3 regions of the Streptomyces sp. NPDC005931 genome follow, and region 1 is predicted to be linked to each of the others. Evidence: riboswitches for the same ligand, from Rfam matches in the RefSeq annotation. Region 1 holds a riboswitch; each other region holds the start of a gene.

Region 1 (10,315 bases):
GGCATCGGCTGCACCGTGGTCGACCCCCGTTGGGTCAAGCCCGTCGACCCGGCGCTGCCGCCTCTGGCCGCCCGGCACCGGCTGGTGGCCGTCGTCGAGGACAACAGCCGGGCGGCCGGGGTGGGTTCGGCGGTGGCGCTGGCGCTGGGTGACGCGGAGGTCGACGTGCCGGTGCGGCGGTTCGGGGTCCCGGAGCAGTTCCTCGCGCACGCCAAGCGCGCGGAGGTGCTGGCCGACATCGGGCTGACGCCCGTCGAGGTGGCCGGACGGATCAGCGCGAGCCTGGCCGTCATGGAGGAGCGGTCCGCACCGCCGCGGGTCCGGCAGGAGCGGGCCGAACGGTCACCGGTCCGGCAGGAGCTGTCCGGACCCGCAGGGGGACGGCAGGAGCCGTCCGCGCCGTCATCGCAGCGACAGGAGCGACAGGCATGACCACCGCGGAGTCCGCCTCGGAGTCCTCGCGGACCGGGGACTTCGACCTCGGCGCGCTGCTCGCCGAGCGCGGGGCCGAGCGCTACGAGCTGCACGCCCGGTACCTCAACCCCCAGCTGCCGCGCATGCTGCACACCATCGGCTTCGACAGGGTCTACGAGCGTGCCGAGGGCGCCTACTTCTGGGACGCGGACGGCAACGACCACCTGGACATGCTCGCCGGGTTCGGGGTGATGGGCCTGGGCCGCCACCACCCGGTGGTCCGCAAGGCCCTGCACGACGTCCTGGACGCCTCGCCGGCCGACCTGACCCGCTTCGACTGCCAGCCGCTGCCCGGGCTGCTGGCCGAGAAGCTGCTCGCGCACAGCCCGCACCTGGAGCGGGTGTTCTTCGGCAACAGCGGCACCGAGGCCGTCGAGTGCGCGCTGAAGTTCGCCCGGTACGTCACCGGCAGGCCGCGCGTGCTGTACTGCGCGCACGCCTTCCACGGGCTGACCACCGGCTCCCTGTCCGTCAACGGCGAGTCCGGGTTCCGGGACGGCTTCGCCCCGCTGCTGCCCGACACCGCCGTCCCGCTCGGCGACCTCGACGCGCTGGAACGGGAGGTGGGCAAGGGCGACGTCGCCGCGCTGATCGTCGAGCCGATCCAGGGCAAGGGCGTGCACGAGGCTCCGCCCGGCTATCTGCGGGCCGCGCAGGAGCTGCTGCACCGGCACGGGGCACTCTTGATCGCCGACGAGGTGCAGACCGGCCTGGGGCGGACCGGCGACTTCTACGCCTACCAGCACGAGGAGGGCGTCGAGCCGGACCTGGTGTGCGTGGCCAAGGCGCTCTCCGGCGGATACGTGCCGGTGGGGGCCACGCTCGGCAAGGACTGGATCTTCAAGAAGGTCTACTCGTCCATGGACCGGGTGCTGGTGCACTCGGCGAGCTTCGGGGCGAACGCGCAGGCCATGGCGGCGGGCCTGGCGGTGCTGTCGGTGATGGAGAGCGAGCAGATCGTCGCGAACGTCCGGGCCACCGGGGAACTGCTCAGGTCCAGGCTGACCGCGCTGACCGGGAAGTACGAGCTGCTCGCCGACGTGCGGGGGCGGGGCCTGATGATCGGGATCGAGTTCGGCCGGCCCCGCTCGCTGAAGCTGCGCGGCCACTGGGCGATGCTCCAGGCCGCGCGCAAGGGACTGTTCGCCCAGATGGTGGTCGTCCCGCTGCTCCAGCGGCACCGGATCCTGACCCAGGTGTCCGGCGACCACATGGAGGTGATCAAACTGATCCCGCCGCTGATCATCGGCGAACGCGAGGTGGAGCGGTTCCTGGACGCCTTCACCGCGGTGATGGACGACGCGCACAACGGCGGCCTGATGTGGGACTTCGGGAAGACACTGGTCAAGCAGGCGATCGCCCACCGGCCCTGACCCGCGGCTCGGGACCGGGGTCCGCGGCCGGGAGCCAGGCGGTTTGCCTCTGAGGCAAGAAATTTGCCCGACAGGCAAGACTTCGGCTCAATGGAGGCATGAGCTCCTCCGAGACCGAGCCGTCGGCCGAGCGGGCCGACGCGCTCCCTACGGTCGCGCCGCAGCTGCGGGCCCTGCGGCGCAGGGCCTCCCTGACGCTGGAGGCCGCGGCCCGCGACGCGGGCATGTCGCCCGCCCACCTCTCCCGCCTGGAGACCGGGCAGCGCCAGCCCTCGCTGCCGATGCTGCTCTCCCTCGCCCGTACCTACGGTACGACGGTCTCCGAACTCCTCGGTGAGGCGGCCGCCGGCCGGGACGCCGTGGTGCGCGGCGCCGACATGGAGCCGACCGCGGCCGGCGGCTGGACCTACTGGCAGGCCGGAGCTCCAGGACGCGGGATGCAGGCCCTTCGGGTGCACGTACCGCACGGCTCCCAGGGCGACATCGTCCGGGTCCACCCCGGCGAGGAGTGGCTGTACGTCCTCAAGGGACGGCTGCGGCTGCGCCTCGGGGACACTCTGCACCGGCTCGGCCCCGGCGACAGCGCGCACTTCGACTCGCTGACCCCGCACCGGATCGCCGCCCAGGACCCCGACGGGGTCGACCTCCTGTTCGTCCACACCCTGCTGCAGAGTCCCACGGCCACGCTGTGCCTGGGCCCGACCCACGGAGACATGTCATGACCGGCAAAGACCTGGAGGAGAAGTTCCCCCGCGCGCTGTGGGTGCGGCTGATCATCTACATCGCGGTGGGACACGTCTTCGCGGCCTTCGTCTACCTGCTGTTCGAGGTGGGCGCCAAGTAGCCGGCTCTCCGGTCAGTCGAGCAGGCGCTCGCGCAGCCGCTCCCGGGTCTCGGGGGTCACGCCGAGCGCCGTCTCCAGATAGGGGTCCACGCCGCCCCAGGTCTCCTCGATGGTCTCGAGGGCGGCCGACAGGTACTCGGCCCGGGCGTCGAACAGGGGGCTGAGCAGTTCCATCACCTCGGGGGAGTAGGCCGAGGCGGACGTGCTGCTGCGGTGCACCTTGTAGCGTCGGTGCCGGGCGTTGGACTTGAGGTAGTCGTCGAAGATCGCGTCGCGCTCCACGCCGAGGGCGAGCAGCGTGACGGCCACCGACAGCCCCGCGCGGTCCTTGCCGGCCGCGCAGTGCATCAGCACCGGAACGCCGTCGTCGGCGAGCGAGTGCAGCACGCGGGAGTGCTCGGCGGTGCGCTGCCTGATGGTGATGCGGTAGGAGTTGATCATCCGGTCGGCGGCCTTGCCGTCCGCGAGGATCGAGCGGAGCTGGTCCAGGTTGCCGTCGCGGACCATCTTCCAGAACTCGGCACCATCGGCCGGGTCGCTCAGCGGCAGGTTCACGTTGCGCACGCCCGGCAGCTCCACGTCCGGGCCCTCGAGCCTCTGGTCGGCGGCGTTGCGGAAGTCGAAGACCGTGTGCAGTCCCAGGGAGGACAGGAACGCGGCGTCCTCGGGGGTCGCGTGGGCGAGGTGCCCGCTGCGGAACAGCACCCCGTGCCGCACCCGCCGACCGTCCACGGTCGGCAGTCCGCCCACGTCGCGGAAGTTGCGCACTCCGGCCAGCTCGGGTTCGGTCGACGGGATTTGCTGCGTCACGTAGGGCTCCTCCCACTCGGCGCCGCCGGCGCGGCTCGGTCGGCGGACGTCCCTCGACGATACGACATGGCTGCCGGAGGCAATGAGTCCTCCACGGGCAGGTCCTGGCGCCCGCGCACCCTTTCATGATGTCGAGGTCTGCTCGTCCTGTTCGATTTCGTGGAGGTCGGGTGTGGCGGCGGCCCAGCCGCGGCAGCGCGTGCTCACCGAGCGGGGCGCCACGACGGGCGTCGAGCCGTTGGTAATCGACGACGGCTGGTTCGGGGTGCGCACCGGCGACCGTCCGCCCCCGGCCGCCCGCCGCGCCGTCGAGGACTTCGAGACGACCGGGCACCCGGCCGAGACCGCGTCCGCCGCCACTTCCCCCGGTCCCCGGTCCGAAGCCGCTCCCGGACGATGCGCACGGCCTCGGGATGCGGTTCGGCACCGGGTCGGGCCGAAGACGGCCGGCCCGGCCCCGACGCGACCTCTACCGCGTGCCCCCGGACTACGTGCAGTGCCGGCCGGGGCGAAAGTGGGCGGAATTCGCAATCGGTACGTCCTCGCCCCGACCCGCGACGGCGTCCGGGCGTGCCTGGGGGAGTGGCTCGACGGACTGCATGCGCCCTCGTCCGCCTCCAGGACCCGCGCCACGGCGCACCGTGCCCCGTGCTCGGGTTGCGCGGCCTCGATCCGACGGCCGTGTGTGAATGCCGCGAAACGGGCGAAACCCACGGAGGCGCCGTGCTGTCGCAGCAGGGTCTGCGCATCGGCCTGCGCGGGGATCCGGGTGCGGCCGTGGTGCGGCTGCGGACGTCTGTGATCTGGCGAATGAGGCGTTCTGTCCGTTTAGGGGGCTTCGCCATAACGTGCCCCGATAGAAAGGGAGATGGGGTAGGGGTGCGTGAGCATCGTCATATTCGTGACGGTGTGTTGTCATCATGCTCACGTAATTGCAGTGAATTTCAAGGACGTTCGCGGCTGATCGGAAATGCGGATCGACGCTCGGTGACGGCATTCGCGACTGTCGATCACGGAAAAACGCCTTCGCCTGGAACCTCTCGCTTGTCCGTTTGCGTCGTGGTCGCTTACGTTCGCCACCGATCCGAGCGGACGCCCAATCCTGCCGCCGCTCGGAGCCCGCACACCACTGACCCGTGTACGGCAGGAGCGGGGGACCCACAGGTACGACTGCCTGTTCCGGTCTCCGGAACGGCTTGGGGTTAAGCCGCGTTTCGGCGCGGCCGGGCATCTCCAGCCCGCACCCGACAGCTCACCTCGCAGGCGCCGGAGAGGAATTCGTCATGCCCGCCAAGGGTAAGCACCGCCGTACCAAGACACAGCGTTTCACCCGCTCCATCGCCGTCGCCGGAACCGGCGGCGCCGCGCTCGCCCTGCCGCTTCTCGGCGCCACCGGCGCCCAGGCCGCCCCGGCGCAGGCGGCCCCGGAAAAGGCCGTCCGGTCCCTTTCCGTCGCCCCCGAGAAGGGCGGAAAGAACTCCACCGAGAAGAACCGTGAAGCCCGCACGTACACCGTGCAGGCCGGCGACTACCTCGCCAGGATCGCCGACACCCAGGACGTCGAGGGCGGCTGGAAGAAGCTCTACGCGGACAACCGCGAGGCGGTCGGTGACAACCCGTCGCTCATCCACCCCGGTCTGAAGCTCACGATCGACGGCAAGGCCACCGCGCAGAGCGCCCCGAAGAAGTCCTCCTCCTCGGACAAGCCGGCCTCCACCGCGCCGAAGACCTCCACGAAGCCCTCCGCGCAGACCGCGCAGCAGTCCGCTCCGAAGGCCGCCGCTCCGAAGGCCGCCGCCCCGAAGGCCGCCGCTCCGAAGGCCGCCGCTCCGAAGGCGGCGGCCAACCAGGCCGCCACCACCTCCGGTTACAGCTCCCCGGTGCCCGGTGGCGGCGTCGGCACCGGCTACAAGGTGGCCGGCAGCATGTGGTCGAGCGGCTACCACACCGGCGTCGACTTCAGCGTCCCGACCGGCACCTCCCTGAAGGCCGTGGGCTCGGGCACCGTCGTCTCCGCGGGCTGGGCCGGCGCGTACGGCAACCAGGTCGTCATCAAGCTGAACGACGGCTACTACGCCCAGTACGCCCACCTGTCCTCGCTGTCCGTCTCCGCCGGCCAGACCGTGACCGGCGGCCAGCAGGTCGGCCTCTCCGGCTCGACGGGCAACTCGACCGGTCCGCACCTGCACTTCGAGATCCGCACCTCGCCGAGCTACGGCTCGGACGTGGACCCGGTCTCCTACCTCCGCTCGAAGGGCGTCGCCCTCGGCTGACCCCGGGAGAACCCGCCCGACACGCCGCCGAAGGCCGGACCCCGATGGTGAGGGTCCGGCCTTCGGCGTGCCCTCCAGGGCACGGCAGGCTCGGCAAGTGGCTTATCTCACCGCCCGTCAATCCCTTCCTACGTTCGCGTAGGTCACATTCGAGAGGGAATCATGGTCGGCCGTGGCAGACGATTCGAAGAGTGACAGCAAAGCAGTGATCGGGTCGTACGTGGCGGTGGGGGACAGCTTCACCGAGGGAGTGGGCGATCCCGGGCCCGACGGGGCGTTCGTCGGCTGGGCCGACCGGTTCGCCGTGCTTCTCGCCGACCGCCGGCCCGAAGGCGACTTCCGGTACACGAACCTGGCGGTGCGCGGCAAACTGCTCGACCAGATCGTGGCCGACCAGCTTCCGCGGGCCGTCGCACTCGCCCCCGACCTGGTCTCGTTCTGCGCGGGCGGCAACGACATCCTCCGGCCCGGCGGCGACCCGGACGAGGTGGCCGAGCGTTTCGAGCGGGCGGTCGCCGCGCTGACCGCCGCGGCCGGCACCGTCGTGGTGGCGACCGGCTTCGACACCCGTGACGTCCCCGTGCTCAAGCATCTGCGCGGCAAGATCGCCACGTACAACGGCCACGTCCGGGCCGTCGCCGACCGGTACGGCTGCCCCGTGCTCGACCTGTGGTCCCTGAAGAGCATCCAGGACCGCAGGGCCTGGGACGCCGACCGGCTGCACCTCTCGCCCGAGGGGCACACGCGTGTGGCGCTGCGCGCGGGCCAGGTCCTCGGCCTCGGCGTCCCGGCCGCCCCGGAACAGCCCTGGCCGCCGCTGCCGCCCCGCGGCACCCTCGAGATCCGGCGCGACGACGTCCACTGGGCACGGCAGTACCTGGTGCCGTGGATCGGACGCCGACTGCGCGGGGAGTCCTCCGGTGACCACGTCACCGCGAAGGGCGCGCTGTCCCCGCACGACATCAGGGAGCGGATCTCCTCCGTGGCGTGAGGGCCCCGTGGACGGGGGGCACGGGCCACGTCGACGGTGGTGGACGCGGCCCGCTCCCGGCCCGGCGGGCTCAGCGCGGCGGAGCGGTCAACACCTCACGTTCCAGGTTCAGTTCACGGGCCAGGGCCTCGTCCACCCAGGCGCGAGCCCGGGCCCGGGGCACCGTGCCGCCGTAGGACGTCAGCTGGACGGCGAGCCCGTCGAGCAGGGCGGTCAGCCGCAGCGCCGCGGCGGCGGGGTCCGGGCAGCGGAACTCGCCCGCGGCCACACCCTCCGCGACGACCTCGGTGAGTGCCGCCTTCCACTGCCGGTCGAGGTCCCGGGCGACCTCGCGCAGCGCCGGCTCGCGCAGTGCCGCCGCCCAGCCCTCGATCCACAGCCGCCAGCCCTTGGCCTGGCCCGTCGGGGCGTACCAGCGCACGGCCGACCGCAGTCTGCGCAGGGCGGTCGTGCGGCGGCCGAGCAGCTTGCGCAGCCGGGCCAGGTCGTCCTCGGCCGCGTGTGCGAACGCGGCGGCGACCAACTGCTCCTTGGTCGAGAAGTGGTAGAGCACCAGCGCGTTGCTCACCCCGAGCGCGGAGGCCACGTCCGCGATCCTGACCGCCGCCACACCCCGCGCCTCGATCTGCTCGATGGCCGCCCTCAGCAGTTCCCCCCGCCGCTCGGCCACGCTCAACCGCACCCTGGTCACGATCGTCACCCTACACAGACACCGACAACCCCCGACCCCGCGAAACCGGCCGGTCGGGCGCGGACGGATGTCCGTCCCGCCCCTCAGCGGTACGAGCCGAACCGCTCCGCGATCACCGGCAGCCGTTCCTCGGCGAGGGCGTGCGCGGCGGCCCTGGGTGTGGTGCCGTCGGTCTGCGCGCGGGTCAGCATCGACTCGACCAGGCCGCGCATCGAGCGGCGCAGGTACGCGAACGCCTCGGGGGCGTCCGGGCCGACGTCACCGAACAGGGTCCACCACCACCAGGCGTTGGTGCCGGAGTTGACGACGACGTCCGGCAGCACGGTCACACCGCGCGCCGCCAGCAGCCGTTCGGCCTCCGGCAGTACGGGCATGTTGGCCGCCTCGACGATCCAGCGGGCCGTGATCCGCTCCTGGTTGCTCGTGTCGACGGCGTACGACACCGCCGCCGGCACCAGCACCTCCGCGTCGGCCGTCAGCCAGGCGCCACCGGGCAGCTCCCGGTCGCCGGGGCGCAGGGCCGCGCGGTCCACGGTGCCGTGGCCGTCCCGCGCGGCCAGCAGGACCTCGACGTCGAGACCGGCCGGGTTGACGATCGTGCCCTTGATGTCGGCGACGGCCACGACCGTGAGTCCCGCGCGGGCGAGGAAGCGTGCCGTGGCCCCGCCCATGGTCCCGAGCCCCTGCACCGCCACCCGCGTCCCCCGGTGCGGCACCCCGGCCCGGTCCAGCGCGGTGAGGGCGGCCTCCGCCACCCCGCAGCCGCCGACCAGCTCGCCCAGGCCGATGCCGTCCACCTCGACGGCGAACGCGTCGGCGAGGCGGCGCCGCGCCCCGGGCTCGTCGTCCAGCAGCGGATACACCGCCTGGATCGACGACACCAGCCCCGCCTCGGCGGCCGCCCGGTCCACCAGGTCCTGGCTCAGCCCCAGGTCCTCACCCGTCGTCCAGCAGCTCTCGACGTACGGCCGCACCGCCCGGAGGTAGCGCACCAGCACCCCGTACGCCTCCGGGTCCCGGGGGTCGCAGTCGATGCCGCCCTTGGCGCCGCCCAGCGGGACGTAACGGGCCTCCGGGTCGTAGTGCAGTGCCTCCTTCAGCGTCATCCCGCGCGCCAGCCCGGTCACCTCGTCCAGCGTGCACCCCGGCCGCATCCGCAGCCCGCCGCTGGCGACGCCCCGCACCAGCCGGTCCACGACCAGGAAGCCCCGGCAGCCGCTGAGGTGATCGGTCCAGGTGAGTGACAACGAGGGGGCGGAGGCGGGCATACGGGCTCCTTGACTGAACGGCGAGTCAGTATCCGGGGCGGCGCCGGGCACTGTCAACGGCGTGGCCCCTCGGCCGGGACCGGGCCGGCCGCCGCCCCGCGGACGGTGTCCTGTCCGGTCCGGCACCGCCTGCCGGACCCGCCGCCCATAATGGAACGTCTCACCGATCCACCTGGAGGTACCGTGGCCGGTTTCCGTTCCCCCAGCCCAGGGTTGCGCGGGTTGCGCCCTGCCGCCTTCGGCGCGGATCCCGGCGGTGAGCGCATGGCCCGCATCCGCCGTTCCCCGCACTTCCACAACGGCGTCTTCCGGAATCCCGGAGGGACCGCCCGCACCCGGCCCTCGGGCTCCGCACTGGACGTCGCGAAGGTCTTCCTCGACAAGGAGACCCGGTCCCGGCGGACCCCGACGGGTGCCGTACCGGTGCACTCCACGACCCTCGCCGACCTCTCCCGCCCGCCCGCCACCGGCCTGCGGCTCACCTGGATGGGCCACTCGGGCGTGCTGGCGGAGATCGACGGGCATCGGGTGCTGTTCGACCCGGTCTGGGGCGAGCGCTGCTCCCCGTTCCCCTTCGCCGGGCCGAGGCGGCTGCACCCGGCGCCCCTGCCGCTGGCCGCGCTCGGCCCGGTCGACGCCGTCGTCGTCTCGCACGACCACTACGACCACCTGGACCTGCCCACGATCCGGGCGCTGGCCGGCACGGACACCCTGTTCGCCGTGCCGCTCGGCGTCGGCGCCCACCTGGAGCACTGGGGCGTGTCCGCCGGCCGGCTGCGCGAACTGGACTGGCACGAAGCAACCCGGATCGGCGGACTCACCCTCACGGCCACCCCGGCCCGCCACTTCTGCGGGCGCGCCCTGCGCAACACCCAGCACACCCTGTGGGCCTCGTGGGTCGTCGCCGGTGAGGAGCACCGCGTCTTCCACAGCGGCGACACCGGCTACTTCGAGGGCTTCCGGGACATCGGTGCGCAGCACGGCCCGTTCGACGCCACGATGATCCAGGTCGGCGCGTACTCGGAGTTCTGGCCCGACATCCACATGACCCCCGAGGAGGGCGTCCGTTCGCACCTCGACCTCCAGGGCGGCGCCCCGGCCGGTGTGCTGCTGCCGATCCACTGGGGCACCTTCAACCTGGCTCCGCACGCGTGGGCGGAGCCGGCGGAGTGGCTGAAGGACGCGGCGGGCGAGGCGGGGCAGGCGGTGGCGTTCCCCCGCCCCGGCGAGCCCTTCGAACCCGAGGGGAAGCTGCCCTCCGACCCCTGGTGGCGCGGGGTGTCCCGGCCCGTCCCCCACTCGTGGCGCCGGCCCCGGCCGGCGCGGGCCGTGGCCGGGAACCCCGGCCGCGATCTCGATCCCGCCGGTGACCGATGACGCGGTGGGGTGCGGCGGAGCGGAGCAGGCCGGTGCGGCCCGCCGGTGGGTGCGGGGGAGGGCGTCCTTCGTGACCCCTGTCCTGGACACCGCCTCCATACCACCGCGGGACCGCGAGGAAGTCCTGCTCAACGTGGTGCGGGAAACCATGGTGGCGGTCGACATCGAGCACACCCTTCCGGCCCCGGACATCTCCGCCCGGATACGGCTGGGG
Region 2 (10,315 bases), on a different contig from region 1:
CCTGCTCGTCGTCCTCCAGGGAGACGAACTCCGCCAGGGGCGCACCACCCGAGAGGTTCGGCGTCGGCATCGTCTCCGGCAGCTGGGGGAGGTCGACGACGTTCAGCCGGAGCAGGCGGCCCGAGGAGGTGACCACGCCGATTTCGCCGCGGGCCGTCGCGGGCACCGCCGACACGATCACGTCGTGCTTGACCCGCTTGCCGGTGTCCTCCGCGAACGGCTCGTCGTTCGCCGTACGGGCCAGCAGGCCTGTCGAGGACAGCAGCACGCGGCACGGGTCGTCCGCCACCTGGAGCGGTACGGCGGCGGCCGGGGTGCCCGCCGACTCCAGCAGGAGCGTGCGGCGGTCGTTGCCGAACTTCTTCGCGACCGCCGCCAGTTCCGCCGAGACCAGCTTGCGCAGTTCCGCGTCCGACTCCAGGATCCGGGTCAGTTCCTCGATCTCAGTGTTCAGCCGGTCCTTCTCCGACTCCAGCTCGATGCGGTCGTACTTGGTGAGGCGGCGCAGCGGCGTGTCGAGGATGTACTGGGTCTGGACGTCGCTGAGCGAGAAGCGCTCGATCAGGCGCTGCTTGGCCTGCGCGGAGTTCTCGCTGGAGCGGATCAGGCGGATGACCTCGTCGATGTCCACCAGGGCCGTGAGCAGACCCTCGACCAGGTGCAGGCGGTCGCGCTTCTTGCCGCGGCGGAACTCCGAGCGGCGGCGCACGACGTCGAAGCGGTGATCGAGATAGACCTCGAGGAGCTCCTTGAGGCCCAGGGTGAGCGGCTGGCCGTCCACCAGCGCCACGTTGTTGATGCCGAAGGACTCCTCCATGGGCGTCAGCTTGTACAGCTGCTCCAGGACGGCCTCCGGCACGAAGCCGTTCTTGATCTCGATGACCAGACGCAGCCCGTGCTCGCGGTCGGTGAGGTCCTTGACGTCGGCGATGCCCTGGAGCTTCTTCGACCCCACCAGGTCCTTGATCTTGGCGATGACCTTCTCCGGGCCGACCGTGAAGGGCAGCTCGGTGACGATCAGGCCCTTGCGGCGGGCCGTCACGTTGTCCACGGTGACCGTCGCGCGGATCTTGAAGGTGCCGCGGCCGGTCTCGTACGCGTCCCGGACGCCGGACAGGCCGACGATCCGGCCGCCGGTGGGCAGGTCGGGGCCGGGCACGTGCTTCATGAGGGCGTCGAGATCGGCGGTCGGATGCCGGATGAGGTGGCGGGCGGCCGCGATGACCTCGCGCAGGTTGTGCGGAGGCATGTTGGTGGCCATGCCGACGGCGATGCCCGAGGCGCCGTTCACCAGAAGGTTGGGGAAGGCGGCGGGCAGCGCCACCGGCTCCTGCTCCTGGCCGTCGTAGTTCGGCGCGAAGTCGACCGTGTCCTCGTCGATGGACTCGGTCATCAGGCTCGTGGCCTCGGCCATCCGGCACTCGGTGTACCGCATGGCGGCCGGCGGGTCGTCGTTGCCCAGCGAGCCGAAGTTGCCGTGGCCGTCGACCAGGGGGACCCGCATGGAGAAGGGCTGGGCCATGCGCACCAGGGCGTCGTAGATCGACGCGTCACCATGGGGGTGCAGCTTGCCCATGACCTCGCCGACGACGCGGGCGCACTTCACGTAGCCGCGCTCGGGGCGCAGTCCCATCTCGTTCATCTGGTAGACGATGCGGCGGTGCACCGGCTTCAGACCGTCGCGCGCGTCCGGCAGGGCGCGGGAGTAGATGACCGAGTACGCGTACTCGAGGAAGGAGCCCTGCATCTCGTCGACGACGTCGATGTCGAGGATCTTCTCCTCGTACGAGTCGTCGGGCGGCGGGGTCTTCGTGCTGCGGCGGGCCATCGCTGCCGGCTCCTTGCTTGAAGCGTGTGACGGGATCTGACGCGGACCATTGTGGACCGCCGCACCGACAACCGGGACAAGGACCCGGTTGCGGCTCCCGCGCGGGGACGGGGCGGCGGCGCGAGCAGATTACGCGGACCGGCGGCCGCTCCCCGCCGCGGGTCGCGCCGAACCGGCCTGGGGACGGGCGAACGGTTCGGCGGAACGCCGGCGTCCGCCTCGTCGCCACAGAGGTCACGAAGGCCCCATCGTTCCGCCCCGCACCGCCGGCCTCTTCCCTGTGCCCGCTTCTCGCTCTCGGCGTACCCGATCCCGCCCGGGAACTTCGGCGGTGCTCCACACGCTTGCATACAGTGGCAGGACCGGCAGAAACGGCGGATCGACGACCCGCCTCCGCGATCGAAGGGACGTACATGCCCATGGGTCACACGGCCACAGCGCAGGCAGGCTCCGGCGGCCTGACAGCGACCGAGCATCGCCTGGCCAACGGCCTGCGCGTGGTGCTCTCCGAGGACCACCTGACCCCGGTCGCGGCGGTGTGCCTCTGGTACGACGTCGGTTCGCGGCACGAAGTCAAGGGGCGTACGGGCCTGGCTCACCTTTTCGAGCACCTGATGTTCCAGGGATCCGCCCAGGTGAAGGGCAACGGTCACTTCGAGCTCGTTCAGGGCGCCGGCGGCTCCCTGAACGGCACCACCAGCTTCGAGCGCACCAACTACTTCGAGACCATGCCGGCCCACCAGCTGGAGCTCGCCCTCTGGCTGGAGGCCGACCGCATGGGCTCGCTGCTGGCCGCCCTGGACGAGGAGTCCATGGAGAACCAGCGGGACGTCGTCAAGAACGAGCGCCGCCAGCGCTACGACAACGTGCCCTACGGCACCGCCTTCGAGAAGCTCACCGCCCTCGCCTATCCGGAGGGCCACCCTTACCACCACACGCCCATCGGGTCGATGGCGGACCTGGACGCGGCCACCCTCGAGGACGCCCGCCGGTTCTTCCGCACCTACTACGCCCCGAACAACGCCGTCCTCTCGGTGGTCGGCGACATCGACCCGGAGCAGACGCTCGCCTGGATCGAGACGTACTTCGGTTCCATCCCTTCGCACGACGGCAAGCCCGAGCCCCGCGACGGCACGCTGCCCGACGTGATCGGCGAGCAGTTGCGCGAGGTCGTCGAGGAGGAGGTCCCCGCGCGGGCGCTGATGGCCGCCTACCGGCTGCCGCAGGACGGCACGCGCGCGTGCGACGCCGCCGACCTGGCCCTCACCGTCCTCGGCGGTGGCGAGTCCTCGCGGCTCTACAACCGGCTGGTGCGGCGGGACCGTACGGCCGTGGCGGCAGGGTTCGGCCTGCTGCGACTCGCCGGGGCGCCCTCCCTGGGCTGGCTGGACGTGAAGACGTCCGGCGACGTCGAGGTGCCGGTCATCGAGGCCGCCATCGACGAGGAGCTCGCCCGGTTCGCGGAGGAGGGCCCCACGGCCGAGGAAATGGAGCGGGCCCAGGCCCAGTTGGAGCGAGAGTGGCTGGACCGGCTGGGCACGGTCGCCGGCCGCGCCGACGAACTGTGCCGGTTCGCCGTGCTGTTCGGTGACCCGCAGCTCGCCCTGACGGCGGTCCAGCGCGTCCTCGAGGTGACGGCCGAGGAGGTGCGGGAAGTCGCCGCGGCCCGCCTGCGCCCCGACAACCGCGCGGTGCTCGTCTACGAGCCCGTCGCCGCCGACGACGCGCAGGATGCGCAGGACGCGCAGGACGTGGCCGACCCGCAGGACGCGGCGGACACCGAGGGCGCCGGGGACACCGGGGAAGCCGCCGCGGCAGCCGGCACCGACGAGAACGAGGAGGCGGCGAAGTGACCGAGCTCGCCCAGATGGACTTCCACCCCCAGCCGCAGGCGGGCGAGGCCAAGCCCTGGGCCTTCCCGGCCCCCGAGCGCGGGACGCTGGGCAACGGCCTGACCGTCCTGCGCTGCCACCGCCCCGGCCAGCAGGTCGTGGCCGTGGAGGTGCTGCTCGACGCACCCCTGGAGGCCGAACCGGCCGGCCTGGACGGCGTCGCCACGATCATGGCGCGGGCCTTCTCCGAAGGCACCGACAAGCACTCGGCCGAGGAGTTCGCCGCCGAGCTGGAGCGCTGCGGCGCCACCCTCGACGCGCACGCCGACCACCCCGGCGTACGCCTGAGCCTGGAGGTGCCGGCCTCGCGGCTCGCCAAGGGGCTCGGGCTGATCGCCGAGGCCCTCAGGGCACCCGCGTTCGCCGACAGCGAGGTCGAACGGCTCGTCCGCAACCGCCTCGACGAGATCCCGCACGAGCTGGCCAACCCCTCCCGCCGGGCCGCCAAGGAGCTCTCCAAGGAGCTGTTCCCGGCGGGTTCGCGCATGTCGCGCCCGCGCCAGGGCACCGAGGAGACGGTCACCGGCATTGACGCGGCGGCCGTACGAGCCTTCTACGAGAAGCACGTCCGCCCCGCCACCGCCACCGCCGTGGTCGTCGGCGACCTCACGGGCGTCGACCTGGACGCGCTGCTCGGCGACACGCTCGGCTCCTGGACCGGCTCCCCGGCCCGGTCGCGTCCCGTGCCGCCCGTCGTCGCCGACGACACCGGGAGGGTCGTGATCGTCGACCGCCCCGGCGCCGTCCAGACCCAGCTGTTGATCGGCCGCATCGGCCCGGACCGGCACGACCGCGTGTGGCCGGCCCAGGTGCTCGGCACCTACTGCCTCGGCGGCACCCTCACCTCCCGCCTGGACCGCGTCCTGCGCGAGGAGAAGGGCTACACCTACGGCGTGCGGTCGTTCGGGCAGGTGCTCCGGTCCGCCCCGGACGGCACCGGCGCGGCGATGCTCGCCATCAGCGGCTCCGTCGACACCCCGAACACCGGTCCCGCCCTGGAGGACCTGTGGACGGTGCTGCGCACGCTCGCCGCGGAGGGGCTCACCGACGCCGAGCGCGACGTCGCCGTGCAGAACCTCGTGGGCGTGGCGCCGCTCAAGTACGAGACCGCGGCGGCCGTCGCGAGCACCCTGGCCGACCAGGTCGAGCAGCACCTGCCCGACGACTACCAGGCGCAGCTGTACCGGCAGCTGGCCGCGACCGGCACCGTGGAGGCCACCGCGGCCGTCGTGAACGCCTTCCCGGTGGACCGCCTGGTGACCGTCCTGGTCGGTGACGCGGCGCAGATCAAGGAGCCCGTCGAGGCCCTCGGCATCGGCGAAGTCGGCGTGGTGTCGGCCGAGTAGACGGCGCGGCAGGCGCACGCGCGCCCGGAGCCCTGGTGACACGAAAGTCACCAGGGCTCCCTTATGCCCGGATTGGGGCGGAGGTTGCCTGTCTGACCTGTGGGATGCGCTACAAAAACCGGGATTCGTTTGAGGATTGAAAGTCGCCCCGTTTAGCGTCGTCCGGGCTGTTCGTCAGGCAGTGCGCCGCACCCGCGGCACCGGACAGTCATCGCCGAGTCCCCGTACGGCGCGAGCCAGGGGAGCCGGGGACCCATCGCAGTCCCTGGGGTGAATCGGACGCCCGCGCGTGCCGCGAGGGGGTCCGTAGGAGACCTTCCTGCTCCGAACCCGTCAGCTAACCCGGTAGGCGAGAGGGAAGGAAAGGACCAGCCTGTACATGGCGTTCACCCGCGCCACGGGGAAGCACCGTCGTCCCAGCCGGATGCAGCGCGGCACCGCCCGCGCGGCGGGCGTCGCGGCCCTCACCACCACCGGCGTCATCGGATCCTTCACGGCCCCGGCGCTCGCGGCCGAACCCGCCGCCGAGCAGACCGGACTCACCCCCGTCGTCACCATCGGCGACGACGTCGCCGCCCAGATCGACGCCCAGGCGACCGCCCAGCAGGAGGCCGCCGAGGCGGCCGCCGCCCGCCGGGCCGCCGAGGAGGCCGCCCGCGAGGAGGCGGTCGCGGCCGCCAAGAAGGCCCGCGAGGACCGCGAGCGCGCCGCCCGCGAGGCCGAGCGTAAGCGCCTCAACACCTTCGTCTCCCCGATCCCCGGCTCCTACGTCTCGACCGGCTACAAGAGCGGCGGCGCCGTCTGGTCCTCCGGCAGCCACACCGGTGTCGACTTCCACGCCGCCGGCGGCACTCCCGTGCAGTCGGTCGGCATGGGCACCGTCGTCGAGGCCGGCTGGGGCGGCGCCTACGGCAACCAGGTCGTCATCAGGATGCACGACGGCACCTACACCCAGTACGGCCACCTGTCGTCCATCAGCGTCTCGGTCGGCCAGCAGGTCACCCCGGGCCAGCGGATCGGCCTCTCCGGTGCCACCGGCAACGTCACGGGAGCCCACCTGCACTTCGAGGCCCGCACGACCGCCGAGTACGGCTCCGACATCGACCCGGTCGCGTACCTGCGCACGCACGGCGTGAAGCTCTGACGCGACGCGCGCCCCCGCCCCACCTGCACGAAAGCCCCGGCCCCCGAGCCGGGGCTTTCGCCGTTTTCGAAGGAGTGGTTGTCCAAAAGATTCGCATGGAATCCGGCCCGCCGTCGGAATTTCCGGTCGATTGCAATAGAGTCACGGAACACACGTCCATCGTCGACGTTTCACGGGGATTAAGCCGGAGGTTCGTCATGCGTGTTCCCGCGCACTCGGTGTGCACGGCGATCCGGGACGACATCGTCGCGGGTGTCTACGAGCGCGGTGGCCGGCTCACCGAGGAACTCCTCGCCCGCCGCTACGGCGTCTCGCGCGTGCCCGTCAGGGAGGCCCTGCGCACCCTGGAGGCCGAGGGGTTCGTGGTGACCCGGCGGCACGCGGGCGCGTGCGTGGCCGAACCCACCGAGCAGGAGGCCGCCGACCTGCTGGAGATGCGCCTGCTGCTGGAGCCGCTCGGGGCCTCCCGTGCGGCGCAACGCCGTACCGAGGCCCATCTGAAGGTGTTGCGCGGCCTGGTGCGGCTGGGCCAGGAGCGCGCCCGCCGGGGCAGCAGCGACGACCTGCGCTCCCTGGGCGGATGGTTCCACGAGACGCTCGCCCAGGCCGCCGGCAGCCCGGCGCTGACGTCGATGCTGACGCAGTTGCGGCACAAGATCGCCTGGATGTACGCGGTGGAGGGGCCGTCCGACCCGGTGGAGTCCTGGGCGGAGCACGGCGCGATCGTGGACGCCGTGGCACGTGGCGACGGCGAGCGGGCGCGGGCCCTGACGGCGCTGCACACCGAGCGCCGGACCGGGGCGCACCGCCTCCGCTTCGGCCCCGGCCCGGACCGCGCGGAGCGTGTGAGGAACTCGCAACATCCCGTAAACACGCCGAGCCTGCGGCATTAACAAAAGGGCCGTATACAAAGAAGGGTCATTCGGTGGGGCGGTATTTCTGCTGCCCGTTTTCACGTGCTCGCGGAAATTGAAAGCCGCCTCCGGGTGAGGTGCCTTTGGATGCCGCTGGTGAATCCGGTGCGGCATGCACCCACGTGCAGAGCGACAGGAAAAGGGCGGAGCCGCGCCACCCGAGGGTCGGCGCCGCTCCGCCCCTTGCCGCAGGGGCTCAGACGGTCTCGGGAAGCTCCTCGAGCCCCTGGGAGACCAGCGTTGCCAGACGGTCCAGGGCGGCGTCCGCGCCCTCGGCGTCGGAAGCGAGCACGATCTCCTCGCCGCCCTGGGCACCCAGGCCCAGGACGGCCAGCATGGACGCCGCGTTGACGGGGGTGCCCCCGGCCTTGGCGATGGTCACCGGGACGCCTGTGGCCGTGGCGGCCCGGACGAAGATGGAGGCGGGACGGGCGTGGAGACCCTCGGCCCAGCCGACGTTGACGCGGCGCTCAGCCATGTGTTGCTGCCCTTCAGGTGTTCAGGGTTGTCTAGACCAGTTTCCCATATCGTCGAGCATGCCCGGAGCGGGGCGTCGCTCCCTCACCGGGGTGGTTCCGGACCGCGGCCTCGGCCCGGTTCTGTGTCCTCCACAGACTGCCTCGCGCCGTTGTCGGACGCGACCCGTACTCTGGGGCCCATGCAGACCTCGTCGGACCGGCACGAGTACCCCGCCCACTGGGAAGCCGACGTGGTGCTGCGCGACGGCGGCACCGCACGCGTCCGCCCCATCACCGTCGATGACGCCGAGCGCCTGGTCAGCTTCTACGAGCAGGTGTCGGACGAGTCGAAGTACTACCGCTTCTTCGCGCCCTATCCGCGTCTGTCCGCGAAGGACGTCCACCGCTTCACCCACCACGACTTCGTGGACAGGGTGGGACTCGCGGCCACGGTGGGGGGCGAGTTCATCGCCACCGTACGGTACGACCGCATCGGCGCCCACGGAGCGCCCGCCTCCGCACCGGCCGACGAGGCCGAGGTCGCCTTCCTCGTCCAGGACGCCCACCAGGGCCGCGGTGTCGCCTCCGCGCTGCTCGAACACATCGCCGCCGTCGCGCGGGAGCGCGGAATCCGCCGTTTCGCCGCCGAGGTGCTGCCCGCCAACACCAAGATGATCAAGGTGTTCACCGACGCCGGGTACACCCAGAAGCGCAGCTTCGAGGACGGGGTCGTCCGGCTCGAGTTCGACCTCGAGCCCACCGACCGCTCCCTGGCCGTGCAGTTCGCGCGCGAGCAGCGCGCCGAGGCCCGCTCCGTGCAGCGGCTGCTCGCTCCCGGTTCGGTCGCCGTCATCGGCACCGGCCGCACGCCGGGCGGTGTGGGCCGCAGCATCCTCGACAACATCCGGGACGCCGGGTTCACCGGCCGTCTGTACGCGGTGAACAGGGCCCTCCCCGAGGGGCAGACCGAGCTCGACGGGGTGCCCGCGCACCGCTCCGTGCGGGACATCGGCGCGCACGTCGACCTCGCGGTCGTCGCCGTGCCCGCCGAGCGGGTCCCCGAGGTGGTCACCGAGTGCGGCGAACACGGCGTGCAGGGGCTCGTCGTCGTCTCCGCCGGGTACGCCGAGTCCGGTCCGGAAGGCCGTGAGCGCCAGCGCGCCCTCGTGCGGCACGCGCGCACGTACGGCATGCGGATCATCGGACCGAACGCCTTCGGTGTCATCAACACCTCCCCGGACGTACGGCTGAACGCCTCGCTCGCGCCCCGGATGCCGCGCCCGGGCCGGATCGGGCTGTTCGCCCAGTCCGGCGCCATCGGCGTGGCCCTGCTCTCGCGGCTGCACCGGCGCGGCGGAGGCGTCACCGGTGTCACGGGCGTGTCGACCTTCGTCTCGTCCGGCAACCGCGCGGACGTCTCCGGCAACGACGTCCTCCAGTACTGGTACGAGGACCCCGACACCGACGTCGCCCTCATGTACCTGGAGTCCATCGGCAACCCGCGCAAGTTCACCCGCCTCGCGCGGCGCACGGCGGCGGCGAAGCCGCTGGTCGTGGTCCAGGGCGCACGTCACGGGGCGGCCCCGCAGGGTCACGCCGTGCGGGCGACCCGGCTGCCGCACGCCACCGTGTCGGCGCTGCTGCGCCAGGCCGGGGTGATCCGCGTGGACACCATCACGGAACTCGTCGACGCCGGCCTGCTGCTCGCCCGCCAGCCCCTGCCGGCCGGGCCCCGCGTGGCGATCCTCGGGAACTCCGAGTCGCTGGGCCTGCTCACCTACGACGCCTGCCTGGCCGAGGGACTGCACCCGCACCCCCCGCTCGACCTCACCACCGCCGCCTCGGCGGCGGACTTCCACGCGGCCCTGTCCCGGGCCCTGGCGGACGACACCTGTGACGCGGTCGTCGTCACCGCGATCCCGGCCGTGGGGGAGGGCTCGGTCGGCGACGCGGCGCTCGCGCAGGCCCTGCGCTCGGCCGCCGCGGCGACACCGTCCAAGCCGGTGCTGGTGGTCCACGTGGAACTCGGCGGCCTCGCGGAGGCCCTGTCCGCGGCGGCGAGCACGGCACGGCAGCCGGTGGCCGGTCCGGCACCGCAGCCGGTGCCGGACGCCGCCACGCCCCCCGTGCCGAACCCGGCCGCCACGCCCCCCACGGCTCCCACACCGGGCACGGCCCCCGCCTCCGGCACCCCCACGGCACCGGCGGCCGGCGCACCCCAGCAGCCACCCGCCGCCGGCCCCCGCCCCGTACCCACCACCCCGCACGGCACCCCCACCGCAGAGGCCGGGCACGCCGCCGTCGAGCCGCCCGAAGGCGCCCACCTCATCCCCGCCTACCCGGCCGCCGAACGCGCCGTCCGTGCGCTCGCCCAGGCCGTCGCGTACGCCCAGTGGCGACGGGACGCGGCCGACCCGGGCAAGGTCCCCGAGTACGAGAACATCGACCAGAAGGGCGCCGCCGCGCTCATCGACCGGCTGCTCACCCGCGGACAGGGCCTGACCCCCGGCGCCGAGGAGACCTGCGACCTGCTCGGCATGTACGGCATCCAGGTCCACCGCGCCCTGCCCGCGCCCACCCCCGACGCCGCCGTGGAGGCCGCCCGCGCCCTCGGCTACCCCGTCGCCCTCAAGGCCACCGCCCCGCACCTGCGCCACCGCGCGGACCTCGGCGGCGTGCGCCTGGACCTCGCCGATGAGGAGCAACTGCGCCGTGCGTACGTCGAGTTGACGC
Region 3 (10,315 bases), on a different contig from region 1:
CGCCGACCTCGGCGACCACCTCGCCGAGCACGACCCGTACCCGTGGCAGTGGGCGGTGGCGGTGGCCGCGCAGCTGTGCGCCGTGCTGAGCGCGGTGCACGCGGTGCCGATCGTCCACCGCGACCTCAAGCCGCGCAACGTGATGGTGAAGCAGGACGGTACCGTCACCGTGCTCGACCTCGGAGTCGCCTCCGTCATGGACAGCGACACCACCCGTCTGACGCACACCGGTTCCCCGATCGGCTCGCCCGCCTACATGGCGCCCGAGCAGGCCATGGGCGGCGCGGTCGGCCCGTACACCGACCTGTACGCGCTCGGCGTGCTGATGCACGAGCTGCTCAGCGGCGACGTCCCGTTCGCGGGCTCGACGGCGCTCGGCGTGCTGCACCGGCACCTGTACGAGCCTCCGCTGCCGGTCCGGCGGATCCGCCCCGAGGTGCCCGAGGCGCTGGAATCGCTCGTACTGCGGCTGCTCGCCAAGGACCCCCAGCACCGCCCGGCCTCCGCGCAGGAGGTCTACGAGCACCTGGCGCTGCTCCTGCCCGCGCGCGGGACACCGACCGGGGCGCCCCTGGACCCCACCCGCCCCTTCCTGCGCCCCCACGCCCCCTGGCCGGATCGTGCGGTCACGCCCGCCCCGCAGCCCGCCCCGGCCGCGCCGCCCGCGCCGGTCGCGGAGAAGGCGGACGTCGCCGCGGCCGTGGACGAGGTCAAGCGGCTGCTCGGCGAGGGCCGCATCACCCAGGCCGTCGACATCCTCGGCGCGATCCTGCCCGTCGCCGCCGAGCAGCACGGCGAGCACTCCCCGGTGGTGCGCACCCTGCGCAAGCAGTACGCGGCCACGCTCCTGGACGACGGCCAGTTCCGGCGTGCCCTGCCCGAGCTGCGCCGCCTCGCCGACGAGCGCGCGGCGGAGGCCGGCCAGGCCGACCCGCAGTCCCTGCGCTACCGCTACGAGGCCGCCCAGTGCCTGGAGCAGCTCGGTGAACCAGCGGCGGCACTCGCCGAGTACCGGGCGCTGCTGGCGTACTACGAGAACCAGTACGTGGCGGCCGGCGACCCGCAGCTCGCCCATGACGTCCGCCGCCGCATCGGCCACCTCCTGCTCGCCCTCGGTGACCGCGCCGCGGCCCATGACACGCTGGTCCGGCTGTTGCACGACGTGGAACGCGCCCACGGCCCCGGCCACCCGCTCGCCGCCGAGATCCGGCGGACGCTGCAATGGCTGGGTCAGGTCCGCGGATAGCCCCTGCCGGGGCGGACCAACGGCCGCGCTTGCCCAGCCGCGGGGGTAGGGCCGTGTCCCCGTCCCGACAGTCCGACGCTCCCCGTGCTCCCGTGCGGCCCCTGCGGTCGGCCCACCTGCCGCTCCGGTGCCGCGCTGCTGGCCGCCACCCGGCGACGGCCCCGCGCCGCCGTCCGCGGTGGAGCGACGGCCGCGTCTCCCGGGCGGCGGGCGGCGACAGCCCGTGTCCTCACCGGCAGCAGACCGACGCTCCCGTGCTCCCGTGCGGCCCCTGCGGTCGGCCCACCTGCCGCTCCGGTGCCGCGCTGCTGGCCGCCACCCGGCGACGGCCCCGCGCTGCCGTCCGCGGTGGAGTGACGGTCCGCGCGCACCTGTCGGTCGGAGAGCGACAGCCCGTGTCCTCACCGGCAGCAGACCGACGCTCCCCTTGCCTCGCGTACGCCCGGCGGCGGTGAGCGCGGTAGGCGCGTGCCTTGCCCGGCGGGCGGCAGTGACCCTGGCGTCACGCCCGGCGGCGCGTGACAGCCCCGCGGCTCCCGTCCACCGGAGAGCGGCGGGCTCCGCTCGCCCGCACGGCCCCGCACGAGGCCCCCGGCCGGGAGGCCGCCCCGTGTCGGGGCACCGGGACGCGGTGCGGGCGTCGTGCGGGCGCGGTGGTGCCGGAAGTCGTGGTGAATCGTTGGTCGAATGGGTTGGCCAGAGCTTGGCCGATGCCTACCATCGATCACCGCAAGACTTTGTGCACCGCCGCACAAGCTCTCCTCGGGAGGTTTCCTTGCACCGCCGCCGTCGCTCCGCGCTCCTCCTCACCGCCGCGATCGCCGCCGCGGCCCCCGTGCTCACCGCCTGCGGAAGCGATGCGCGTCCCGGTGCGGCGGCCGTCGTCGGCGGCCAGCGGATCACCGTCTCCCAGCTGGAGAACCGGGTCAACGAGGTCCGTGAGGCTCAGCGGGCGGCCGTACCGGACGAGGCCCAGTACGAGCAGGCGATCTCCCGCACCGGCAGTCTCACCCGCGACACCCTGCACGGCATGGTCCTGGACCGGGTGCTCCAGCGTGCCGCGCGGGACGCCGGTGTGACCGTCACCCGCAGGGAGATCCAGCAGATGCGGTCCGGCCTGGAGCAGCAGGCCGGCGGCGTCGAGGCGCTGGAGACGGCCTGGCTCCAGCAGTACGGTGTCCCGCCGCAGCGCCTGGACGAGAACCTCCGCCTCCAGCTGGAGGCCCAGAAGCTCGCCGAGCGGCTCGGTACCGAGACGAGCCGGCCCGAGTTCTGGAAGGCCCTGTCCAAGGCGAGCGAGGACCTCGACGTCGACCTCAACCCGCGCTACGGCACCTGGGACGTCGAGAAGAGCAGCCGCGTCGACGCGAAGACCCCGTGGGTGCGGGACGTCTCCTCGGTGGGCCCCCGGCAGACCGCCTGACACGCCGGCCGCGGTCGGCTCACCACCGCCGTGGTCGGCTCACGCACCGGCGCCGGTCGGCCCACCCACCTCGGCGGTCGACCCGGCAGCCCGACACCACCGTCGCGCCTGGCCGGACCCAGCTCCCGCGCCCGGCCCGACACACCACCGTCGTCGGCCCGGCCGCACCGGCCGCGGTCGCCCGCACCGGCGGCGACCCGGTCCGTACGTACCGCCCCTCACCCCCACCCTGTGGACAACCTCCGGGACCGTCTGTGGCGTGGGTTAGTTTCGGAGCGTGAACGAAACCAGCCCCGCAGCCGCAGCCGCAGCCGCAGCCGTCCCCGGCCGCATCGTCCTGCTCACCACCAGCCACCGCGTCGCGCCCGGCCTGCTGTCCTGGCCCGCCTGGCAGGCCCTGCACGCGGCCGATCGGGTGCTGTGCGCGGACGGCGCCCATCCGCAGCTTCCGTACCTGCGCGAGGCGGGGATAGCCGTCGAGGAGGCGTCCCCGGCCGCGGAGGAACTGGTCGACGCCTGCGCCGGCGGGCACACCGTCGTGGTGGTGGCCACCGGCGAGGGCGAACCGGCGCTGACCGACGGGCTGGCCCGCCTGGCCGGCTCCGGCCGGGTCGCCATGCCGGAGCTGGAGCTGCTGCCCGCCTCCTACGACCTGCCCGGCGCCCGTCTGCTCGACCTCGTGCAGGTCATGGACCGCATCCGCGCCGAGTGCCCGTGGTCGTCCCGGCAGACCCACAAGGGCCTGGCCAAGTACGGCATCGAGGAGGCGTACGAGCTGGTCGAGGCGATCGAGGAGGGCGACCGGGACGAATTGCGCGAGGAGCTGGGCGACGTCCTCCTCCAGGTCGTCTTCCACGCGCGGATCGCCGAGGAGGACCCGGAGGAGCCGTTCTCCATCGACGACGTGGCCGGTGGCATCGTCGCCAAGCTCATCCACCGCCACCCGCACGTCTTCGGCGACGCGACGGCGAGCACGCCCGAGGAGGTCAAGGAGCACTGGCTGCGCACCAAGGCCGTCGAGAAGCGGCGCACCTCGGTCACCGAGGGCATCCCGCTCGGCCAGCCCGGCCTGGCGCTCGCCGCCAAGCTCGCCTCGCGCGTCCGCACGGCCGGGCTGGAGGTCCCCCTGCCCCGCGTGGAGGGCGTCGGCTACGAGCTGCTCGCCCTGGCGGTACGGGCCGAGGCGGACGGCGTCGACCCGGAGGCGGCACTGCGTGCGGCGGCCCGGGCGTACCGGGACGCGGTGCGGGCCGCCGAGGGGGTGGGGGAGTAGGCGCGCACCGCACGGGCGCCGCCGGATACGGTCGAAGGGTGACCGACCAGCCCCTCCGTCAGAACACCGGCCCCGAGCTCTTCACCTGGGAGTTCGCCGCCGATCCCTATCCCGCCTACGCCTGGCTGCGCGAGCACGCTCCGGTGCACCGGACCCGGCTGCCCAGCGGCGTGGAGGCATGGCTGGTCACCCGTTACACCGACGCCCGGCAGGCCCTCGCCGACCACCGCCTCTCCAAGAACCCGGCGCACCACGACGAGCCCGCGCACGCCAAGGGCAGGACCGGTATCCCCGGTGAGCGCAAGGCTGAGCTGATGACCCATCTGCTCAACATCGACCCGCCGGACCACACCCGGCTGCGCCGGTTGGTCAGCACGGCGTTCACGCCGCGCCGGGTCGCCGAGTTCGCGCCCCGGGTGCAGGAGCTCACCGACACGCTCATCGACCGCTTCGCGGACGGCGGCACGGCCGACCTCATCCACGACTTCGCCTTCCCACTGCCCATCTACGCCATCTGCGACCTGCTCGGCGTCCCGAGGGAGGACCAGGACGACTTCCGGGACTGGGCGGGCATGATGATCCGTCATCAGGGCGGGCCGCGGGGTGGAGTGGCGCGGTCGGTGAAGAAGATGCGCGGCTACCTCGCCGACCTCATCCACCGCAAGCGCGAGGCACTGCCCGCACGCCCCGAGCCCGGCGAGGACCTGATCTCCGGTCTGATCCGGGCCTCCGACCACGGCGAACACCTCACCGAGAACGAGGCCGCCGCCATGGCGTTCATCCTGCTGTTCGCCGGTTTCGAGACCACGGTCAACCTCATCGGCAACGGCACCTACGCCCTCCTCACCCACCCCTACCAGCGGCGTCGCCTCCAGGACTCGCTGGCCGCCGGTGAGCGCGGGCTACTGGAGACCGGGGTGGAGGAACTGCTGCGCTACGACGGCCCGGTGGAGCTCGCGACATGGCGGTTCGCCACCGAGCCGGTCACCATCGGCGGGCAGCGGATCGCGGCCGGTGACCCCGTCCTCGTGGTGCTCGCCGCCGCGGACCGCGATCCGGAGCGGTTCGCCGATCCCGACGTGCTCGACCTCGGGCGCCGCGACAACCAGCACCTGGGGTACGGGCACGGCATCCACTACTGCCTGGGCGCGCCGCTGGCCCGGCTGGAGGGCCGGACGGCGCTCGCCACGCTGCTGGCCCGGCTGCCGGACCTGCGTCTCGCGGTGGATCCGGCCGAACTGCGGTGGCGCGGGGGGCTCATCATGCGCGGACTGCGCACCCTGCCGGTGGAGTTCACGCCCCCACGGCACTGACCAGCGGTTTCTCGTGCGGGTCGGGCCCCGTTGGGGTCTCCTGCGGGACCAGCGCAAACATGACACACTTTCAACTATGTGATCTTCACGTGATACGCGCGGCATGAACTTGTGACAACTGATCGTCTGCCGATACGTTCACCCATCAGCGCGGCGCCCCAGCTCCACACGCCGCGCCGACAACTGCTGTCGTGCGAAAGGTCTCCGCATGCTCTCCGGGAACGGTCGGCACCGTCGCCCCCGCCAGGCTCCGGCTCTCCTCCTCGCGGCCGGAGTCACCGGCTCCGCCATCGCGATCCCGCTCCTCGGGGCAGGCAGCGCGAGCGCCGCCGACGGCGCGACATGGGACCGGGTCGCGGAGTGCGAGTCCGGCGGCTCCTGGAGCCAGAACAGCGGCAACGGCTACTACGGCGGACTGCAGATGACCCAGGACGCCTGGGAGAACTACGGCGGCCTCGACTACGCGCCGAGCGCCGACCAGGCCAGCCGCGGGCAGCAGATAGCCGTCGCCGAGAGAATCCTCGCCGACCAGGGAGTCGGCGCCTGGCGGACCTGCGGTCTGCTCGCGGGCCTGGACAAGGACTCGGCGTCGGCCGACATCGACACGGGCGTGGCCGAGGACTCGGGCGCGTCCGCGTCACCCGACGCCCGTGACTCCGCCGACTCCACCGACCCCTCCGACCGGTATGTGCCCGGCTCCTCGGGATCGCAGGGGCCGTCCGCCTCCCCGTCCTCGTCGCCGTCGTCCTCCCCCTCTTCCTCCGACGTGTCGTCGGACGAGGAGAACGAGGGCGCCACTACGGACGATTCGACCAAGTCGGACAAGTCCGAAGGTGAGGACGCGGGGTCCGATGCCTCTCCTGCCGCCACAGACGTCCCCGAAAGTGACGAGTCGGACAAGTCCGGCCGGAGTGACGATTCTTCCGCGCTCACCGACACCGGAACGAACGGCACCGGCCGTCACCGCGGCGCGAGTGCCGAGGAGGACGAGGAGCAGGACCGTGCGGCCGCGTCCTCCGGACGGCACGCCTCGCGCGGCACCGACACCTCCCGCGACGCCGCCGACGGCTCCTACACCGTGCGCCCCGGTGACAGTCTCTCGGGTATCGCCGACTCCCTTGAGCTCGGCGGCGGATGGCGTGCGCTCTACGCGGAGAACCAGCAGGCCGTCGGTGCCGACCCGGACCTCATCCTTCCCGGTCAGGAGCTCGAGGTCGGGGTCGAACCGGTCGAAAAGTGACGCGCGAAAAGGCGCGGGAATGACGGCAGTTGGCGTCACGATTCGCCCCGAATGCCCGAATTAAACGTGGTGAGAGATAGGTCTCAGAAGCCCTGATCGTCTTTGAAATCTCGCCGATCCCGTGCCTACGGTCGTGACCGCTCGCCACCGCGAGCCCCGGCTGCCGCCACGCCGAATCCTGCCAGTGGCAGCACGGGAACAGTCGTCGCGCAAGCGCCGCAGGCAGGAGCGGGGGACCCAAGGTAAGTGCCGGTTCCGGGCAGTTGATGCCGGAATCGGCTCGGGGTGAAGCCGCGTCTCGTGAGGGGCGCGGCCGGGCAACTCAACCGGCCCGAACCCGACAGCTCACCTCGTAGGCGTCGGTGAGGGGATCCATCCATGCTGTTTTCCGGCAAGGGCAAGCACCGTCGTCCGTCCAAGGCCACTCGCGCCATCGCCGTCGTCGGCGTCACCGGCGCCGCCGTCGCCGCCCCGCTGATGGCGGCCGGCACCGCCTCCGCCGCCACCGCCGCCGAGTGGGACGCCGTCGCCCAGTGCGAGTCCGGCGGCAACTGGTCCATCAACACCGGCAACGGCTACTACGGCGGTCTCCAGTTCTCCGCCTCCACCTGGGCCGCGTACGGCGGCACGGCGTACGCCGCCACCGCCGACCAGGCCGGCAAGGCCCAGCAGATCGCGATCGCCGAGAAGGTCCTCGCGGGTCAGGGCAAGGGCGCCTGGCCGGTCTGCGGCAAGAACCTGTCCAGCACCCCGTACAGCGGCGGCGCCTCCACCCAGACGCAGAGCGGCGGCTCCGCGCAGAGCCAGAGCACCGGCTCCACCGAGACCCGCCAGACCGAGCAGAAGGCCTCCCGCTCCACCGAGCGTCCGGCCGCCAAGAAGACCGTCACCACCCCGACCGGCAAGAAGGTCAAGAAGGGCGACGGCGAGTACAAGGTGGTCAAGGGCGACACGCTCAGCACCATCGCCAAGGAGCAGGGCGTCAAGGGCGGCTGGGCCAAGCTGTTCGAGCTCAACGACGACATCGTCGAGGACGCCGACCTGATCTACCCGGGCCAGCAGCTGCACCTGAAGTAAGGAAGCGGCCGCAGGTCCCGCCCCCGGGCCCGCGAGTCCCCCTCCCGGACCGCGAGTCCCGGCCCCGTCCCCACGGGCTCCCCGCCCCGGCGCGTGTTCCCCCGTACGCGCCGGGGCGGGGCTTTTCGCGTCACGGGCCCCATCGGATTCGGATGGGTTTCCGGAAACGGTCTTTGTTCCGTTCGGAAACAATTTACTCTCGGTTCTGTCCACGGGACGGTCGGCCGCTGGCCGATCGCCCGGAGCCGGTTAGGCTCGGACTCGCAGGATCCACCGCGGTCCCGCTCACCCGCGTCACATCCAAGAAGGAGATGCTCGTGCCGTCCATCGACGTCGTCGTAGCCCGGGAAATCCTGGACTCCCGAGGCAACCCCACGGTCGAGGTCGAGGTCGGCCTCGACGACGGCAGCACGGGTCGTGCCGCCGTCCCGTCCGGCGCCTCCACCGGCGCCTTCGAGGCCATCGAACTCCGCGACGGCGACTCCAACCGCTACCTCGGCAAGGGCGTCGAGAAGGCGGTCCTCGCCGTCATCGAGCAGATCGGCCCGGAGCTGGTCGGCTACGACGCCACCGAGCAGCGCCTGATCGACCAGGCGATGTTCGACCTGGACGCCACCGACAACAAGGGCTCGCTCGGCGCCAACGCCATCCTCGGCGTCTCCCTCGCCGTCGCCCACGCCGCCTCCGAGGCCAGCGACCTGCCGCTGTTCCGCTACCTGGGCGGCCCCAACGCGCACCTGCTGCCGGTGCCGATGATGAACATCCTGAACGGCGGCTCGCACGCCGACTCCAACGTGGACATCCAGGAGTTCATGATCGCCCCCATCGGCGCGGAGTCCTTCTCCGAGGCCCTGCGCTGGGGCGCCGAGGTCTACCACACCCTGAAGAAGGTCCTGAAGAGCAAGGGCCTGGCCACCGGCCTCGGCGACGAGGGCGGCTTCGCCCCGAACCTCGGCTCCAACCGCGAGGCCCTCGACCTCATCCTCGAGGCCATCAAGGAGGCCGGCTACACTCCCGGCGAGCAGATCGCCCTCGCCCTCGACGTCGCCGCCTCCGAGTTCTACAAGGACGGCTCCTACGTCTTCGAGGGCAAGGAGCGCTCCGCCGCCGAGATGACCGAGTACTACGCCGAGCTCGTCGACGCGTACCCGCTGGTCTCCATCGAGGACCCGCTGTTCGAGGACGACTGGGAGGGCTGGAAGACCATCACCGCCAAGCTCGGTGACAAGGTCCAGCTCGTCGGCGACGACCTGTTCGTCACCAACCCCGAGCGCCTGGCCCGAGGCATCGAGGAGGGCGCCGCCAACGCGCTGCTCGTCAAGGTCAACCAGATCGGCTCGCTCACCGAGACCCTGGACGCCGTCGAGCTGGCCCAGCGCAACGGCTTCAAGTGCATGATGTCCCACCGCTCCGGCGAGACCGAGGACGTCACCATCGCCGACCTGGCCGTCGCGACCAACTGCGGCCAGATCAAGACCGGCGCCCCGGCCCGCTCCGAGCGCGTCGCCAAGTACAACCAGCTGCTGCGCATCGAGGAGATCCTCGACGACGCCGCGGTGTACGCCGGCCGCAGCGCCTTCCCGCGGTTCCGCTCCGCCCACCAGTAGGCACGCCGAGGGCCGGGCACCCGGCTCGCAGGAGGCGTCGTCCGTACGTCCCCGTACCCGGTCCCGTACCGTGTGCGGGGACGTACGCGCGTAGGACAGGGGAACGGGAGGCGGGGACATGGCCGTGAAGGACCGGGACCGGTTCTCCACCGCGACCAGGATCCGGCTGATCGGTGAGCAGACCGCGGCCCGGGTCTACCGCTCGCAGACCAAACGCCAGGCCCGGCGCTCCCGGCTCACCGGCCGGGCCGCGCTGCTCGCCCTGGTGGTCTGCTCCCTCGTCGTGGCCCTGGCCTACCCCATGCGGCAGTACGTCTCCCAGCGCGCCGAGATCGCCGAGCTCCAGCAGGAGCAGGACGAGGCCCGGCAGCGGGTGGAGCAACTGCGCGACCTCAAGGCACGCTGGCAGGACGACGCCTACGCCGAGCAGGAGATCCGCCGCCGGCTGCACTACGTCATGCCCGGCGAGACCGGCTACATCGTGATCGACCCGGGCGCCGCGAAGCAGTCCCGCACCGCACTGGGGGCGGGCGACCGGCCCTGGTACGCGAACATCTGGGACGGGGTCGACAGGTCCGACGCCTCCGACCGGAAGACCGACGCCGCCGCAGACCGGTGACGCCGACGCCGACGCCACCGACCACTGAAGACCGATAGAAAGCAAGGCATGAAGACGCCCCCGCCCACGACCCCGCGCACCGAGCCGACCGACGCGGACGTCGAGGCCTTCAAGCAGCAGCTCGGCAGGCCGCCGCGCGGGCTGCGCGCGATCGCGCACCGCTGCCCCTGCGGACAGCCGGACGTCGTGGAGACGGCGCCGAGGCTGCCCGACGGCACGCCCTTCCCCACGCTGTACTACCTCACCTGCCCGCGGGCCAACTCCGCGATCGGCACGCTGGAGGCGAACGGCGTGATGAAGGAGATGACGGAGCGGCTGGCGGCCGACCCCGAGCTGGCCGCCGCCTACCGCGCCGCGCACGAGGACTACATCCGGCGCCGCGACGAGATCGAGGAACTGAGGAACTTCCCCAGCGCGGGCGGCATGCCGGACCGGGTGAAGTGCCTGCACGTCCTGGTTGCCCACTCGCTGGCCGCCGGTCCCGGCGTGAACCCCCTCGGCGACGAGGCGCTGGCGA

What was found. A riboswitch is a leader RNA that binds a small molecule or an ion and turns the genes downstream of it on or off. The one in region 1 is predicted to bind cyclic di-AMP.
Region 2: linked by a shared signal. The riboswitch ahead of ACFYOV_RS08130 (M23 family metallopeptidase) and the one ahead of ACFYOV_RS33030 (peptidoglycan DD-metalloendopeptidase family protein) in region 1 are both predicted to bind cyclic di-AMP.
Region 3: linked by a shared signal. The riboswitch ahead of ACFYOV_RS25585 (transglycosylase family protein) and the one ahead of ACFYOV_RS33030 (peptidoglycan DD-metalloendopeptidase family protein) in region 1 are both predicted to bind cyclic di-AMP.

Annotation. Positions count from the first base shown of each region.
Region 1 covers NZ_JBIAIG010000029.1:1,745-12,059, forward strand. The annotation lists gene dxs (1-deoxy-D-xylulose-5-phosphate synthase) at 1-432, shown strand, start outside; gene ACFYOV_RS33005 (aspartate aminotransferase family protein) at 429-1,847, shown strand; gene ACFYOV_RS33010 (helix-turn-helix domain-containing protein) at 1,946-2,569, shown strand; gene ACFYOV_RS33015 (DUF6126 family protein) at 2,566-2,691, shown strand; gene ACFYOV_RS33020 (tyrosine-protein phosphatase) at 2,704-3,501, opposite strand; partial or broken gene ACFYOV_RS33025 (GH36 C-terminal domain-containing protein) at 3,898-4,278, shown strand; cyclic di-AMP (ydaO/yuaA leader) riboswitch at 4,619-4,780, shown strand; gene ACFYOV_RS33030 (peptidoglycan DD-metalloendopeptidase family protein) at 4,785-5,774, shown strand; gene ACFYOV_RS33035 (SGNH/GDSL hydrolase family protein) at 5,980-6,765, shown strand; gene ACFYOV_RS33040 (TetR/AcrR family transcriptional regulator) at 6,836-7,456, opposite strand; gene ACFYOV_RS33045 (Glu/Leu/Phe/Val dehydrogenase dimerization domain-containing protein) at 7,540-8,724, opposite strand; gene ACFYOV_RS33050 (MBL fold metallo-hydrolase) at 8,908-10,101, shown strand; gene ACFYOV_RS33055 (helix-turn-helix domain-containing protein) at 10,172-10,315, shown strand, end outside.
Region 2 covers NZ_JBIAIG010000003.1:102,983-113,297, forward strand. The annotation lists gene ACFYOV_RS08115 (DNA topoisomerase (ATP-hydrolyzing) subunit A) at 1-1,828, opposite strand, end outside; gene ACFYOV_RS08120 (M16 family metallopeptidase) at 2,242-3,681, shown strand; gene ACFYOV_RS08125 (M16 family metallopeptidase) at 3,678-5,066, shown strand; cyclic di-AMP (ydaO/yuaA leader) riboswitch at 5,269-5,433, shown strand; gene ACFYOV_RS08130 (M23 family metallopeptidase) at 5,446-6,210, shown strand; gene ACFYOV_RS08135 (GntR family transcriptional regulator) at 6,408-7,103, shown strand; gene ACFYOV_RS08140 (HPr family phosphocarrier protein) at 7,321-7,602, opposite strand; gene ACFYOV_RS08145 (GNAT family N-acetyltransferase) at 7,783-10,315, shown strand, end outside.
Region 3 covers NZ_JBIAIG010000012.1:127,845-138,159, forward strand. The annotation lists gene ACFYOV_RS25560 (protein kinase) at 1-1,246, shown strand, start outside; gene ACFYOV_RS25565 (SurA N-terminal domain-containing protein) at 2,022-2,669, shown strand; gene ACFYOV_RS25570 (nucleoside triphosphate pyrophosphohydrolase) at 2,947-3,942, shown strand; gene ACFYOV_RS25575 (cytochrome P450) at 3,981-5,255, shown strand; gene ACFYOV_RS25580 (transglycosylase family protein) at 5,464-6,495, shown strand; cyclic di-AMP (ydaO/yuaA leader) riboswitch at 6,700-6,869, shown strand; gene ACFYOV_RS25585 (transglycosylase family protein) at 6,874-7,572, shown strand; gene eno (phosphopyruvate hydratase) at 7,890-9,179, shown strand; gene ACFYOV_RS25595 (septum formation initiator family protein) at 9,298-9,798, shown strand; gene ACFYOV_RS25600 (DUF501 domain-containing protein) at 9,847-10,315, shown strand, end outside.